Regions from separate parts of the Photorhabdus antumapuensis genome, predicted to be linked through region 3. Evidence: predicted binding sites of a transcription regulator. Region 3 holds the regulator's gene; each other region holds the start of a gene.
What was found. Region 3 encodes LexA, which represses DNA repair genes until DNA is damaged. Its sites were predicted from a motif close to TNCTGTATGTACATACAGNA; they were not measured.
Positions count from the first base shown of each region.

Region 1: a site for LexA is predicted at 1,620-1,639, ahead of dinB (DNA polymerase IV). Genes of this name have one in related genera too.
Region 2: a site for LexA is predicted at 2,043-2,062, ahead of KZ793_RS06650 (DNA translocase FtsK 4TM domain-containing protein). Genes of this name have one in related genera too.

Region 1 is NZ_JAHZMK010000064.1:2,345-6,602, reverse strand. It holds gene pepD (beta-Ala-His dipeptidase) at 1-505, shown strand, start outside; gene dinB (DNA polymerase IV) at 542-1,597, opposite strand; gene KZ793_RS20860 (TonB-dependent hemoglobin/transferrin/lactoferrin family receptor) at 1,838-4,165, shown strand.
Region 2 is NZ_JAHZMK010000015.1:139,878-144,135, reverse strand. It holds gene KZ793_RS06650 (DNA translocase FtsK 4TM domain-containing protein) at 1-1,981, opposite strand, end outside; gene lrp (leucine-responsive transcriptional regulator Lrp) at 2,112-2,606, opposite strand; gene trxB (thioredoxin-disulfide reductase) at 3,105-4,064, shown strand; gene cydD (heme ABC transporter permease/ATP-binding protein CydD) at 4,198-4,258, shown strand, end outside.
Region 3 is NZ_JAHZMK010000009.1:73,196-77,453, forward strand. It holds gene KZ793_RS01980 (DUF1266 domain-containing protein) at 200-1,342, opposite strand; gene zur (zinc uptake transcriptional repressor Zur) at 1,687-2,199, shown strand; gene lexA (transcriptional repressor LexA) at 2,359-2,964, opposite strand; gene KZ793_RS01995 (diacylglycerol kinase) at 3,084-3,455, opposite strand; gene plsB (glycerol-3-phosphate 1-O-acyltransferase PlsB) at 3,585-4,258, shown strand, end outside.

The DNA of each region.
Region 1 (4,258 bases), on a different contig from region 3:
TTTTATCTCATTGCTAAACAGTACCCCCAATGGTGTTATTCGTATGAGTGATGTCATCAAAGGTGTAGTAGAAACCTCGCTAAACGTGGGCGTTGTAGCAATGGAACAAGATAAGGTAAATATTATTTGCTTAATCCGTTCGCTTATCGACAGCGGCAAGTCCTATGTCATAGGTATGCTCTCTTCGCTAGCTAAACTGTCAAATGCTGAGATTTCCGCTAAAGGCGATTATCCCGGCTGGCAGCCAGATGCAAATTCTCCAGTGATGCATTTAGTACAGGAAACTTATCAACAACTGTTCGATAAAACACCCAACATTATGGTGATCCATGCAGGATTGGAATGTGGCCTGTTTAAGAAACCTTATCCTGATATGGATATGGTATCTATCGGACCAACTATTACAGGCGCTCACTCTCCTGACGAACAAGTGCATATCAAGAGTGTCGGGCAATACTGGCAACTGCTGACTGCAATTCTGAAAGCTATTCCTGAAAAGGCTTAATCAGCTCTCCCCTGCCTCAATGTGATGGCAGGGGAATTACCATTCAAGCAAAAGTTGCCGCTCAATTTCTGGGTCCTGCAAAGTCACGTGCAAACCCACTAAACGAACGCCACGCCCTTCCCGGCGAGATGTCCATGTTTTCTGGGCCAGTTGGAGTAAATCCTGTTTATCCAATAGTGGATGAACATGTTCCTGAGTTGTCAGTTGAAAATCATCAAATTTCAGTTTAACCCCCTGACGGGCAATCCGCAGATCAGGTTTAACATTACTCAATCGTTTTTCTAATTCCAGATATAAACTTTCTATAAGTTCAGTGCACTGTTCCCATTGATGAATATCCTTCGCAAGTGTCCGCTCCACACCGATTGATTTTCGCAGACGATCTGGATTCACCAATCGTTCATCAATACCGTGACAACGATCCCAAAGTACCTGACCAAATTTCCCCAACTGTTTCACCAAAACAATGACGTCATATTTTCGTACATCAGCACAGGTTTCCAGCCCCATATTAGCCAGCCGTTGCACCATGACTTTGCCAACACCCGGAATTTTTCGTAAAGGTAAAACCTTAACAAAATCAGCCACTCTATCAGGAGAAATTATATACTGCCCATTCGGTTTATTAATATCAGAAGCGATTTTTGCCAAAAATTTCACCGGTGCAATACCGGCTGATGCCGTCAATTGTAATTCATCAAAAATGGATTTACGGATTTCCTGTGCGATAAGTGTGGCAGATCCATAACAATGATGGCTATCAGTGACATCCAGATAAGCTTCATCCAATGACAGAGGCTCTATCCACTCGGTATAACGAGAAAATATCTGACGAATATGCAGGGAAACCTCCCTATAAAGCGCCATACGCCCCGGAAGAACTTTAAGCTGAGGGCAAAGTTTCAGCGCCATTGCAGTAGACATTGCACTACGTACCCCAAAACGACGGGCAGGATAATTAGCTGTACTAATAACACCCCGCTGGTCTGCGCTGCCACCTACAGCAATGGGAATATGACGAAGTGACGGATCATCACGCATTTCAATAGCTGCGTAGAAACAATCCATATCAATATGAATAATCTTTCGCATTCTGCTTTGGCCCATTATCAATTACTGTATAAATATACATAAAAATAGACTCAAGAGCAATCTAGTAACAACATCAGAGCTACTGTTAAAAGACACTTCTAGCTCAGATTTGAAAATATCTTGAGCAACAAAATAATTAATACCGTTATTAACTTTTTACTGCCCGATTCCTTGCGTTAAGTGACCTATCCTGTAAGTACAACTTTTTTATTTAATGAGATTCCAAGGATGCTTATAACAATGAAAAATAGCGGGAAACCACAAAAAACCTCAGCTACAGCAACGACAAAGCCAATTAATCGCACTCTTCATTATGCTTTATCAAGCATAATTATGCTGAGTACTAGCCTGCCAGGTTATCTGGCTGCACAGGAAAATGGAGAGCAAAAATCAAAAGAAAAACCGGAAAAATCAGAGAAAGTGATCACACTTTCTACACTTTCTGTTATTGGCGGATTGAATAATAGCGTCAGTGCGGGAAGCTCAGTATTGAAAAAAGAGGATATTGAACGTACCCAGGCAGATAATATTGCCGAGCTGCTCGATCAACTTCCCGGCGTTTCTATGTCAGGATCGCCTCGTCCTGGCGGCCAAACCCTGAATATCTGGGGAATGGGTGATACCGAAGACGTTAAAGTCACCCTGGATGATGCACCGAAAGGCTTCGAAAAATATCGCCAAGGCTCTATCTTTATTGAACCCGAATTAATCAAACGAGTCGATGTCGATAAAGGCCCACATAATCTACTTGATGGTAATGGCGGATTTGGCGGAACAGTTAAAGTTGTCACCAAAGATGCCGGTGATTTGTTACGGCCGGGAGAAGATTTTGGCGGATTGCTGAAATACAGTTATCACACCAATGATCGCCAAAATATTTACAGCAGCGCAATTTATGGTCGGACAATAGAAGGCTTCGCTGACGGCTTGTTATATATGAGCAAACGAGATGGCGGCAATATTAAGCGACCAGATGGTACCCGTTTTGCGTTCTCTAAAAGTGATCAAGCATCCTACTTACTGAAAACTAACTTTTACCTGAACGATGCTAATACATTGACACTTTCCGCTATGCGTTCTGATTCTGATGGTTGGCAGCCGTGGGCAGCAAAACGCGATAAAATAAATATACCTTCCGAATACGATATTAACAAATATGGTTGGGATGAAGCTTGGCGTCGTAAGCTGGTTTATCGTGATCAAACAGATCAAAACTACACTGCTAAATGGAACCTTGCACCGGAAGATAATCCATTACTTAATCTGACAGCAACTTATGCTTATTCCAAAACAGAGCAACATGACAAACGCCCAAAGGATTTAACAAATTCATATTTTGCTTCTCTGGGAAATGAAAGCTGGATTAACTATGTAGATAATCTGGCGGATATACACAATGAGAGTGTCTTTACCACTGGAGCAATAGAACACTCATTACTCGTTGGAACTCGTTGGCACCAAAACCAACGCAACACCCTTATGAACGACAAAACCAAAAATAAGGAACCTGATTATAATTATGGTTATTTCCAACCAAACTATATGCCATCAGGAGAACAAACAACCCACAGTTTTTATTTACAAGACGCAATGACTATTGGCAGCGTAACCGTAACACCGGGTATTCGTTATGACCATATCAAAAATACCGGTAAGAAAAATATTGCATCTATTTATAATAATCAATCTCCAGAAGTAGGCCACGATTACAGCAGTGTTACCTATACTGGCTGGTCTCCTCATTTAGGCGTCATATGGAAAGCAACACAAAATCTGTCACTATTTTCTGATTTCAGCCGTACATGGCGTGCTCCAGTGGTAGATGAACAATATGAATTACAACGAGCAGGTACAACCATTTCTGCCACCAGCCGTAATCTGGATGTAGAAAGAATAACCGGCTTAAGATTCGGTGCAATTCTGGATTTCAACAACTTGTTGACCGATCAGGATAATTTACAAATCCGAACAACGCTATTCCGTAACCGAGGAAAGAATGAAATATTTGTTCGTCATGGCAGTGTACTGTGCGAAGCACAAGCTAATGGCGCTCCTATATCAGCTTGTAAGAAACCGATATCCGTTTATGGTAATTTTCCTGGATATACCATCCAAGGGCTAGAAATCGAAACCTTCTATAATAGTAACTACTTATTTGGCAAACTCTCTTTCTCAACAATGCGTGGGCAAAGAGACGCATCTCCAGTTAATCCCTGGTGGGGAAGTAAAACTTGGATTGCTGAAGTTCCACCAACTTCCGCTCACGCCATGTTAGGTGTAAAAATCCCTCAATGGCAAATGGCGATGGGATGGACTGGTGATTTTATCCGTAAACAAGACCGCTCACCCACAGATAGCGATCCAAGAGCAGGTTACTGGGCATTACCAAAAAGCAAAGGTTATGCACTACATGGCTTATTCGCCAGTTGGCAACCTAATTTCTGGCAAGGTCTTGAAGCACGTGTCACAGTAAATAACCTGTTTAATCGTGATTATCGCCCATACCTCGGTGAATCGGTTTCCGGGATTGGACGTAACATCAAATTCAGTATCTCCCAGAAGTTCTGATTTCTCACCTGATAGTTCCCTCTGTTTGAGGGAACTTAGACTGCTAACCAACCCATTTAAAATTTCACATCATCGGAAACTTTAAATAGTATG
Region 2 (4,258 bases), on a different contig from region 3:
CAAACATATCAACGGGTTCCTCTTCTGCTAAAGGACTGGTTAGCAGATCAAGCGAAGGCATTGGTGTCGTTGGTTTTGGCAACGGTTGATCATTACGAATCAAAAACGGATGGAATAAGCTATCTTGCTGCGGTTGCTGCGGTTGCTGCGGTTGCTGCGGTTGCTGCGGTTGCTGCGGTTGCTGCGGTTGCTGCGGTTGCTGCGGTTGCTGCGGTTGCTGCGGTTGCTGCGGTTGCTGCACAACATTGTGTACAGGGGCTGGCGCAAAAGCAATTTCTATGGGCCGTTCTGATTGATTTTCCGGCGCTGATTGAACAGAAGGCATAAACAGCGGCTCTGCCGGCTCTTTTTCAACTAAATCTTCAACCGGTGAGAAGTTATTTAAAATCGATAAGCCTTCCAGAGCAGAGAACTCTTTTTTCTCCTGGTGACCTTGCTCCTGATAACGCTTATGTTGCGGCTGCTCAACTGTCTGTTTAACAGTCTCTGTCGCTGTTTGAGCCCGTTCTTCCACCGAAGGCCGATTTTCCGGCTCAAATGGATTCTGTCTTATCTGAGGCTGGATTGGGGCCTGTTCTTCTGTATCCGTGGTAATACGATAACGCTCGCGCTGTTGTTCAAGAAACTGCTGACTCAGCAAAGCTTCTTGCTGTTTATCAGACTCAATATCACCATCCGATCCATCTACTTGCTGTTTGACCTCCTCTTCACGCTGTTGTTCTGCAAGACGTTGTGAGGGAACTTTGATGCCATACAATTCACGACGGGTTGGAATACGGACAGGATTAGGACGAGGCAGTTCTGGCCCGATTCCTTGTTTAACCTGAGAATTACCCGTTATAACCGTTGCAGCGGTTGCTGCTATAACATTTTTTTGCTCTGTATTTTTTGGCTCTGTTTCAGACATAAAAGTGAAAGTTTCACTACTGTTCTGGCTATTTTCGACGGGTTCAAATGTTGGCGTCGCTTGACGATTAAATTCAGATATAGGTTCAAAATGGTACTCAGCAGGAATTTCAAACGTATAACGAACAGGTTCGTCGTTATTATTCTTTTCACTCTCTTCCATTAATGATTGAGACCGTGCAATATCATCAGATGTATTGACCAGAATTTCAGGTTCAGCATCAATATCAGCCATATTAATGGTAGGATTATCCGTTGGCTGTGCTTGTTCGATTTCTGTTTTCACTGATTCTGGTTCATCCAGTTCAGCTTTTGCTAACTCTGCGGCAGAAGGTGCTGTAAAGAGTACATCATCATGATCGATATCGGCCGCTGTGAATTCAGGTTCTGTTTTATCATCGGCGGGATCTTCCCGCTCAACAGTCGTTTCACCGTATGGCGTATATTCCTGTTCATTACGACTACGGTTGGTAATAAATCCTATTGCTCCCAGAATTACTGCTCCCGTTTTTTCAGCAATGGTTAACCATGACCAGCCAGTAAATAGCGTCAACCCAATTGCCCAAATACACAGCAAGACCAAAGTTGCGCCTAATTCATTAAACCAAGGCAACATCGCATTACTAAACAGACTGCCAATAATACCGCCGGAAGCAAAGTAATGGAGATCGTCAACATTCAGTGCCGCTAATCCACATGAGGTCAGAACGATTGCTAATGCACCAATAACGCGCAAAGCCAGCGCAAAGAAATCGACATATTCTCTGTCATCATGTTGCTTAAAAGCAGTCCAACAACCCAATATCATCACCGGAGGGATGGCATAAGCTAGAATACCGAATGCAGAAAACAGCGTATCGGCCAGCCATGCGCCAACACCACCACCCAAATTATGCACTGGCTCATGCCATGCAGTCTGAGACCAACTGGGATCAGAAGGGTTAAAACTGACAAGTGCGACCATTAAATAAGCCGCTAGGATGACAATGACAAGCAACACAGCTTCTAACAGCCTGCGCCCACTATTCAGTCTCTTTAACTTAATATTTTTATCTTCTGTATATTCCTGGCTCAAGAAAGGCTCTCCAGGTTTCCTGTTGATTTAACGGAACAACGCCGAGATAGCTCAGCGTTGAAACTGTATGCATAAACAGGAGTGTACCTAAGTTTTTCCAGTTTTGCACCTGTACATTTTTGGTAAGATTTTAGCGAGTCTTAATGACCAGACGATTGCTTTGCTTAACTTCTTCCATCACAACATATGTGCGGGTGTCATTAACACCTGGCAAACGCAACAAAGTTTCGCCTAGCAACTTACGATAAGCTGACATGTCTGGTACGCGGGTTTTCAATAGATAGTCGAAATCACCGGAAACTAAGTGGCACTCCTGAATCTCTTCCAACTTTTGTACAGCAGCGTTGAATTGTTCAAAAACATCTGGGGCGCCACGGTTTAAGGTAATTTCAACAAATACCAGCAAAGATGCATCCAAATAGTGAGGATTCAGCAATGCTGTGTACCCAGTAATAAATCCTTGGCGTTCCAGACGACGAACACGCTCCAAGCACGGGGTTGGAGACAAACCTACCCGTTTAGACAGTTCTACGTTAGAAATTCGCCCATCTTTCTGTAGCTCATTTAGGATATTACGATCTATGCGATCAAGATCTTTTCCCGGACGTTTTTTATTATCTATCATCTTGTTGATCTCTCTTTATTTTCCTACACCCATAACATTTTCCCCTATCTCTCTGAGTTTGAGTTGGAAAAGATGTCTTAAAGTTAAAGCCTCGCTCTATCAGCGTAAAGCAACTCACAGGCCATTTTCTAATGCTACACTAGAGGGAATTATCCGCATGTCGATTTTTATAGAAACGAATTTAGCGAGGTGGATAATTATCTCTTACAGTGATGTTTTCGCAAATGCACAGCCGATTGTCAAAGTAAATGAGCAAAAATCAGAACAACCTGTGGAACAAATTTTCAGTTAATCGTTTCGATAGTCTACCATTAGTTGAAAACGAGCAAATGAAATCCAAACAGCACTAAAAGAACACTTTTCTCAGGTTAAAGTCATTATTAGTTAATATCTATCGGTAAAATCGTTAGTAACATGAGTCTTTTAGCTTTTTTTACCCTCCTATTTCTCCTACAATCGCTCGATATTCGATTAGGTGATAAATGGAATGAGGTATTTATGAGCACCGCCAAACACCACAAACTCATTATTCTTGGCTCCGGTCCAGCAGGCTATACTGCCGCGGTTTACGCTGCCCGAGCAAATTTAAATCCGGTTCTTATTACCGGGGTTGAAAGAGGCGGTCAGTTGACTACAACCACCGAGGTCGAAAACTGGCCTGGCGATCCGGAAGGTCTGACCGGCCCTGGGTTAATGGAACGCATGCACCAACATGCTGAAAAATTCCAAACCGAAATCATTTCTGACCATATTCAAAAAGTCGATCTGCAAAACCGGCCTTTACGCCTTTATGGTGATGAACAAGAATATACCTGTGACGCACTGATTATCGCAACAGGTGCTTCTGCTCGTTATTTAGGTTTACCTTCTGAAGAGGCATTCAAAGGTCGTGGTATTTCAGCCTGTGCAACCTGTGATGGTTTCTTTTATCGTAACCAGAAAGTCGCCGTTGTCGGCGGCGGTAATACCGCCGTAGAAGAAGCCTTATATCTGGCAAATATTGCAGCGGAAGTTCACCTAATTCATCGCCGTGATACTTTCCGTTCAGAGAAGATCTTGATCGGTCGCCTGATGGATAAAGTCAAAAATGGCAATATCATCCTGCACACCGATCGTATTCTGGATGAAGTACTCGGTGATGATATGGGCGTTACCGGTGTTCGCCTACGCGATACCAAAAGTGGCACTACAGAAGAATTAGCTGTTACCGGCACCTTTATTGCCATCGGCCATACTCCCAATACCGCTATTTTTGCAGGTCAATTAGAACTGGATAATGGTTACATTAAAGTTCAATCCGGTCTACAGGGTAACGCCACTCAGACATCCATTCCCGGTGTATTCGCCGCCGGTGACGTCATGGACCATACCTATCGCCAAGCAATTACGTCCGCCGGTACAGGTTGTATGGCAGCCCTTGACGCAGAACGTTTCCTGGATGGGCTAGCCGCTAAATAAATTCTTTTTCTTTCAAGGCGCTATTTCGGTAGCGCCTTTTAACATGTAACATATCAGCAGGATGCTGACACATAGGATATGCCAGCCTTTTGGTACACCATTACCCTGACCTGTTAAATTAGAATTTTTCCTTATGGACAAAACAAGACAGTATGAATTGGTTCGCTGGCTGAAACAGCAAAGTGCCCCGGCCC
Region 3 (4,258 bases):
AATGAACTGATAAAGCAAATATTGGCCCCGTTTCACTTGCAACAGGTGATTTCAGGAAACGGGGTAAATTATGTTAGCTTTAGAAGTAATAGCTCCCATAATGAAAAATCCGTTCTCTCACTTTGCACCATTATTTCCTATTATTAATGACTTACTTCCCCTTGAAATGTTCTTCAAGGGGAAACATTTCATGTAAATATTAATGGAGTATACGAGACGCTGACAGCTCGGTAATATCAAATTCATAACTTTGTTGTTCTTCCATGTTGCCGCGTAAAACATCTTCCACTAATGCAGAAAAACCCGTCATCATCTGCCTTTCCATAATAACGCCTTTTGGTTCAGGCCACGGCAAACTAGCAATTGGCCAGTCACAATGTGACTTATAATAATTAAATTGCTCCAGCCGCCCTTTAGCCCGGTCAAAATCATTACTCCAGTAAGCATTGCCTAGCCGAAAGTTAGTATAAAACTCATCAAAACCACCGAAGATTTCATAAATATAATCAGCCGTTTTCAGCATATTTTTCCATGCGACTTCTTCACTGATATAACCGGCACAAAAACAGTTACGACTTAAAACGATTGCAAGCCACAAATCAAATCCCCACACTAATGCAGGTGGACGTCCATTAATAGATTTGGAACATTTATGAATATAGTCAGGTGTTACTTCAACTAATTTGGCAAGTACTTTAAACATTTTCCCATCACTAAGAGCGACATCAACAGCAAAATGTTTTGAATGTACCCCCTCCCATAAACCCGTTAGCATCTTCATATACCCTTCTTCATCAATAATTCCCCAGTCGCTGTATAATTGGGATTGATGTTCCTGGGTCGGAGATAATGGAAGCAGACAGTAACGATAGCTATCATGGGCAACCCGTGACTGTAGAGGATAGTGCTCTAGCGTTTCACTCCAAAAACCTAGCCAATAGTCACTAACAATATTTAACCGTAATACTTGACGCTTCTCTTCTGGTAAAAGAGACAAACCTGCTTGTTGATAATAACGCCGTTGTTCCCATTCAGGACGCTTAACAATGCGATAAATAATAACCGAGAGTAACATTACTCCAAATAATGCTACACCTCCTACTTGTGCCAGAAGTAAATAGTCGGTATCAGGGACAGATACATTACCTATTATAAATAAAACAATTGCTACAGATAATACAATACCCATACATACCGCAATTACAAATAAAATATTAATCAACGCATATAATGCACTTAGAAAAGGTAACTTTCTTTTTTCATAGATAATATGCTTCATTACCTGATAGCCTTTAACAGGGAACTGTCTATAATGAGGCTGATTTTGTAAAAGCTCTTTCATCACAAATGCTTCCTTTCCGAAAATTATCTGTCATATACGATAATTCTTGTCTGTATTATCATAAACTTCAAGGAAACATTATTTTTGCTACTGAGTACCAATTTAGCCAAATTAACTCCATCAGGGGACAATCGCAAGGAACTTTGCTGGATAATATTTTCTATTGAAGAAACATGATATACCTAATAGATTTCGAGTTGCAGTGCGGCGGCAAGTGAACGAATCCCCAGGAGCATAGATAACTATGTGACTGGGGTGAGTGAAAGCAGCCAACAAAACAGCAGCTTGAAAGATGAAGGGTATAACATCACAATATTATCATCGTACTGGTTGTAAGGAGCGCAATGAAATTGATTAACCAAAAAAAGTTACTGGAACAGGCCGAAGTTATTTGCCAGGCTCGTGGAGTCCGCTTTACTCCGCAGCGGCTTGAGGCTCTGCGTCTAATTTCAGAGCAACCCGGGGCAATTAGTGCTTATGATTTACTGGATTTGCTACGAGAAGCAGAACCACAGGCTAAACCGCCTACCGTATACCGGGCGCTGGAATTTCTGCTGGAACAGGGTTTTATTCATAAAATAGAATCCACCAACAGTTATGTCCTATGTCACCATATTGAACAGCCAAGCCACACCTCAGCAATGTTTATTTGTGACCGTTGTGGTTCTGTTACAGAGCGAGATGGTGGAACCGTTGAATCCGCCATCCAACAGTTAGCAAAAACAGCCGGGTTCAGTTTACGTCATACCGTCATCGAAGCGCATGGCTTATGTTCACCTTGTGAAGAGATCGAATCCTGTACTAAACGAGATGAATGCCAGCATGACCACAGAATTGAAGGAAGTAAAAAGAAATAGATAGTAAGTAGATACTTACTTTTGGTACAGAGTCAGACTGGAATAAACAACCGCAGAATCACGTTTAAGATAATCACAACGATAAATTCAACAACATGATTCTGCCGGAATATTGCAATTCTTTAACAATCTCAAAAACAACAATTTGATATTTTACTATCAGGACCAGTTGCCGTTACGAATCACCCCAACCGCCAATCCTTCAATTGTCAGGCCCTGTTCACTCAAATCCACCACAATTGGCTTAAATTCGGGGTTTTCTGCCAGCAATTCAACTCTATTGCCAGTCTGTTTAAAACGTTTTACCGTCACTTCATCTTCAATGCGGGCAACAATAATCTGCCCATTGCGAACATCTTGTGTTTTATGCACAGCCAGCAGATCACCATCCATAATCCCAACATCTTTCATAGACATTCCGCTGACCCGCAACAGGAAATCCGCACTTGGCTTAAACAGTGCGGGATCAACCTGATAATGACTTTCAATATGCTCCTGTGCCAACAGTGGTTCACCTGCGGCTACACGGCCAATTAACGGTAAACCAGATTCTTCCAACAGCAAACGGATACCCCTAGATGCCCCTGCAACAATCTCTATCACCCCTTTACGAGCCAATGCTTTTAAATGCTCTTCAGCCGCGTTAGGTGAACGAAAACCAAGACGTGCTGCAATTTCAGCACGCGTTGGCGGCATACCTGTTTGCGAAATATGGTCACGCACCAAGTCATAAACTTGCTGCTGCCTGGCGGTAAGTGCTTTCATTTCGTCCCCTGTTTGTTTATACAGTCAATATGTGAGTATATACAGCTAAATAACGATTGGGAACCTACCAAGGTAGAAAATCAGCCAATTATAATATAATACCTAACTATTAAACCAAATCAGGCCATAAAATAGCGCCAAAGGATGGTCCCCCAGACAATTAATGACAATATCATCGTTAGAAAGACAGCCGCCGATCCCATATCTTTCGCGCGACCGGACAATTCATGGAACTCACTGCCAATACGGTCAACAACTGCTTCAATAGCACTGTTCAGGATTTCCATAATCAACACCAGCATCACTGAACCAATCAGTAAAATGCGCTCAATGGCGCCGATATCCAGATAAAATGCAACCATCATAGCCAATATCGCTAAAATTATTTCCTGACGGAAAGCCGCTTCATTTTGCCATGTCGCCCTAATGCCCTTCACCGAATATACGATTGCTTTAATGATACGGGCCAAGCCCTTGGATTGATTCGCCATAAATTATTCACACCAAATATGAGGTTATTTGACACTTTCCACTCTTATTATTGCCTTAACACAACAGATCTCAACCCCCGTTTCTGATATGCTGGCAACGTGTTGCTAACAAGAGGCTTTAAGATATTTATGTCAAGTTGGCGTAAAATATATTATAAATTATTGAATTTACCACTAAAAATACTGGTAAAGAGCAAACTTATCCCCACAGATCCTATTACTGAATTGCGGCTCGATACGACACGCCCGATTCTGTACGTGCTGCCGTATCACTCTAAAGCAGACTTACTGGCATTACGTCAGCAATGTCTTGAGCAGGATCTGCCGGACCCATTAAATTCACTGGAGATCGGTGACACTGAACTTCCCAGCTATGTATTTATCGATAATGGCCCACGTGTATTCCGCTATTGTGCACCAAAGCAGGAATCCGTAAAAATTTTCCATGCTTATCTAGATCTGCATCGCAATAATCCAAATTTGGATATTCAAATGCTGCCAGTTTCTGTCATGTTCGGCCGTTCCCCCGGACGTGAAGGGCAGAGCACCCCACACTTGCAGCTACTCAATGGTATCCAAAAGTTCTTTGCCATTCTCTGGCTAGGCCGAGATAGTTTTGTACGTTTTTCAAACACAGTATCTCTACGCTATATGGCAACTGAGCATGGCACTGACAAGACTATTGCCCATAAGCTGGCTCGTGTGGCACGAATGCACTATTCACGTCAACGCCTGGCAGCCGTTGGCCCACGCCTGCCAGTTCGGCAAGAACTGTTTAACAAATTGCTGGCTTCAAAAGCAAT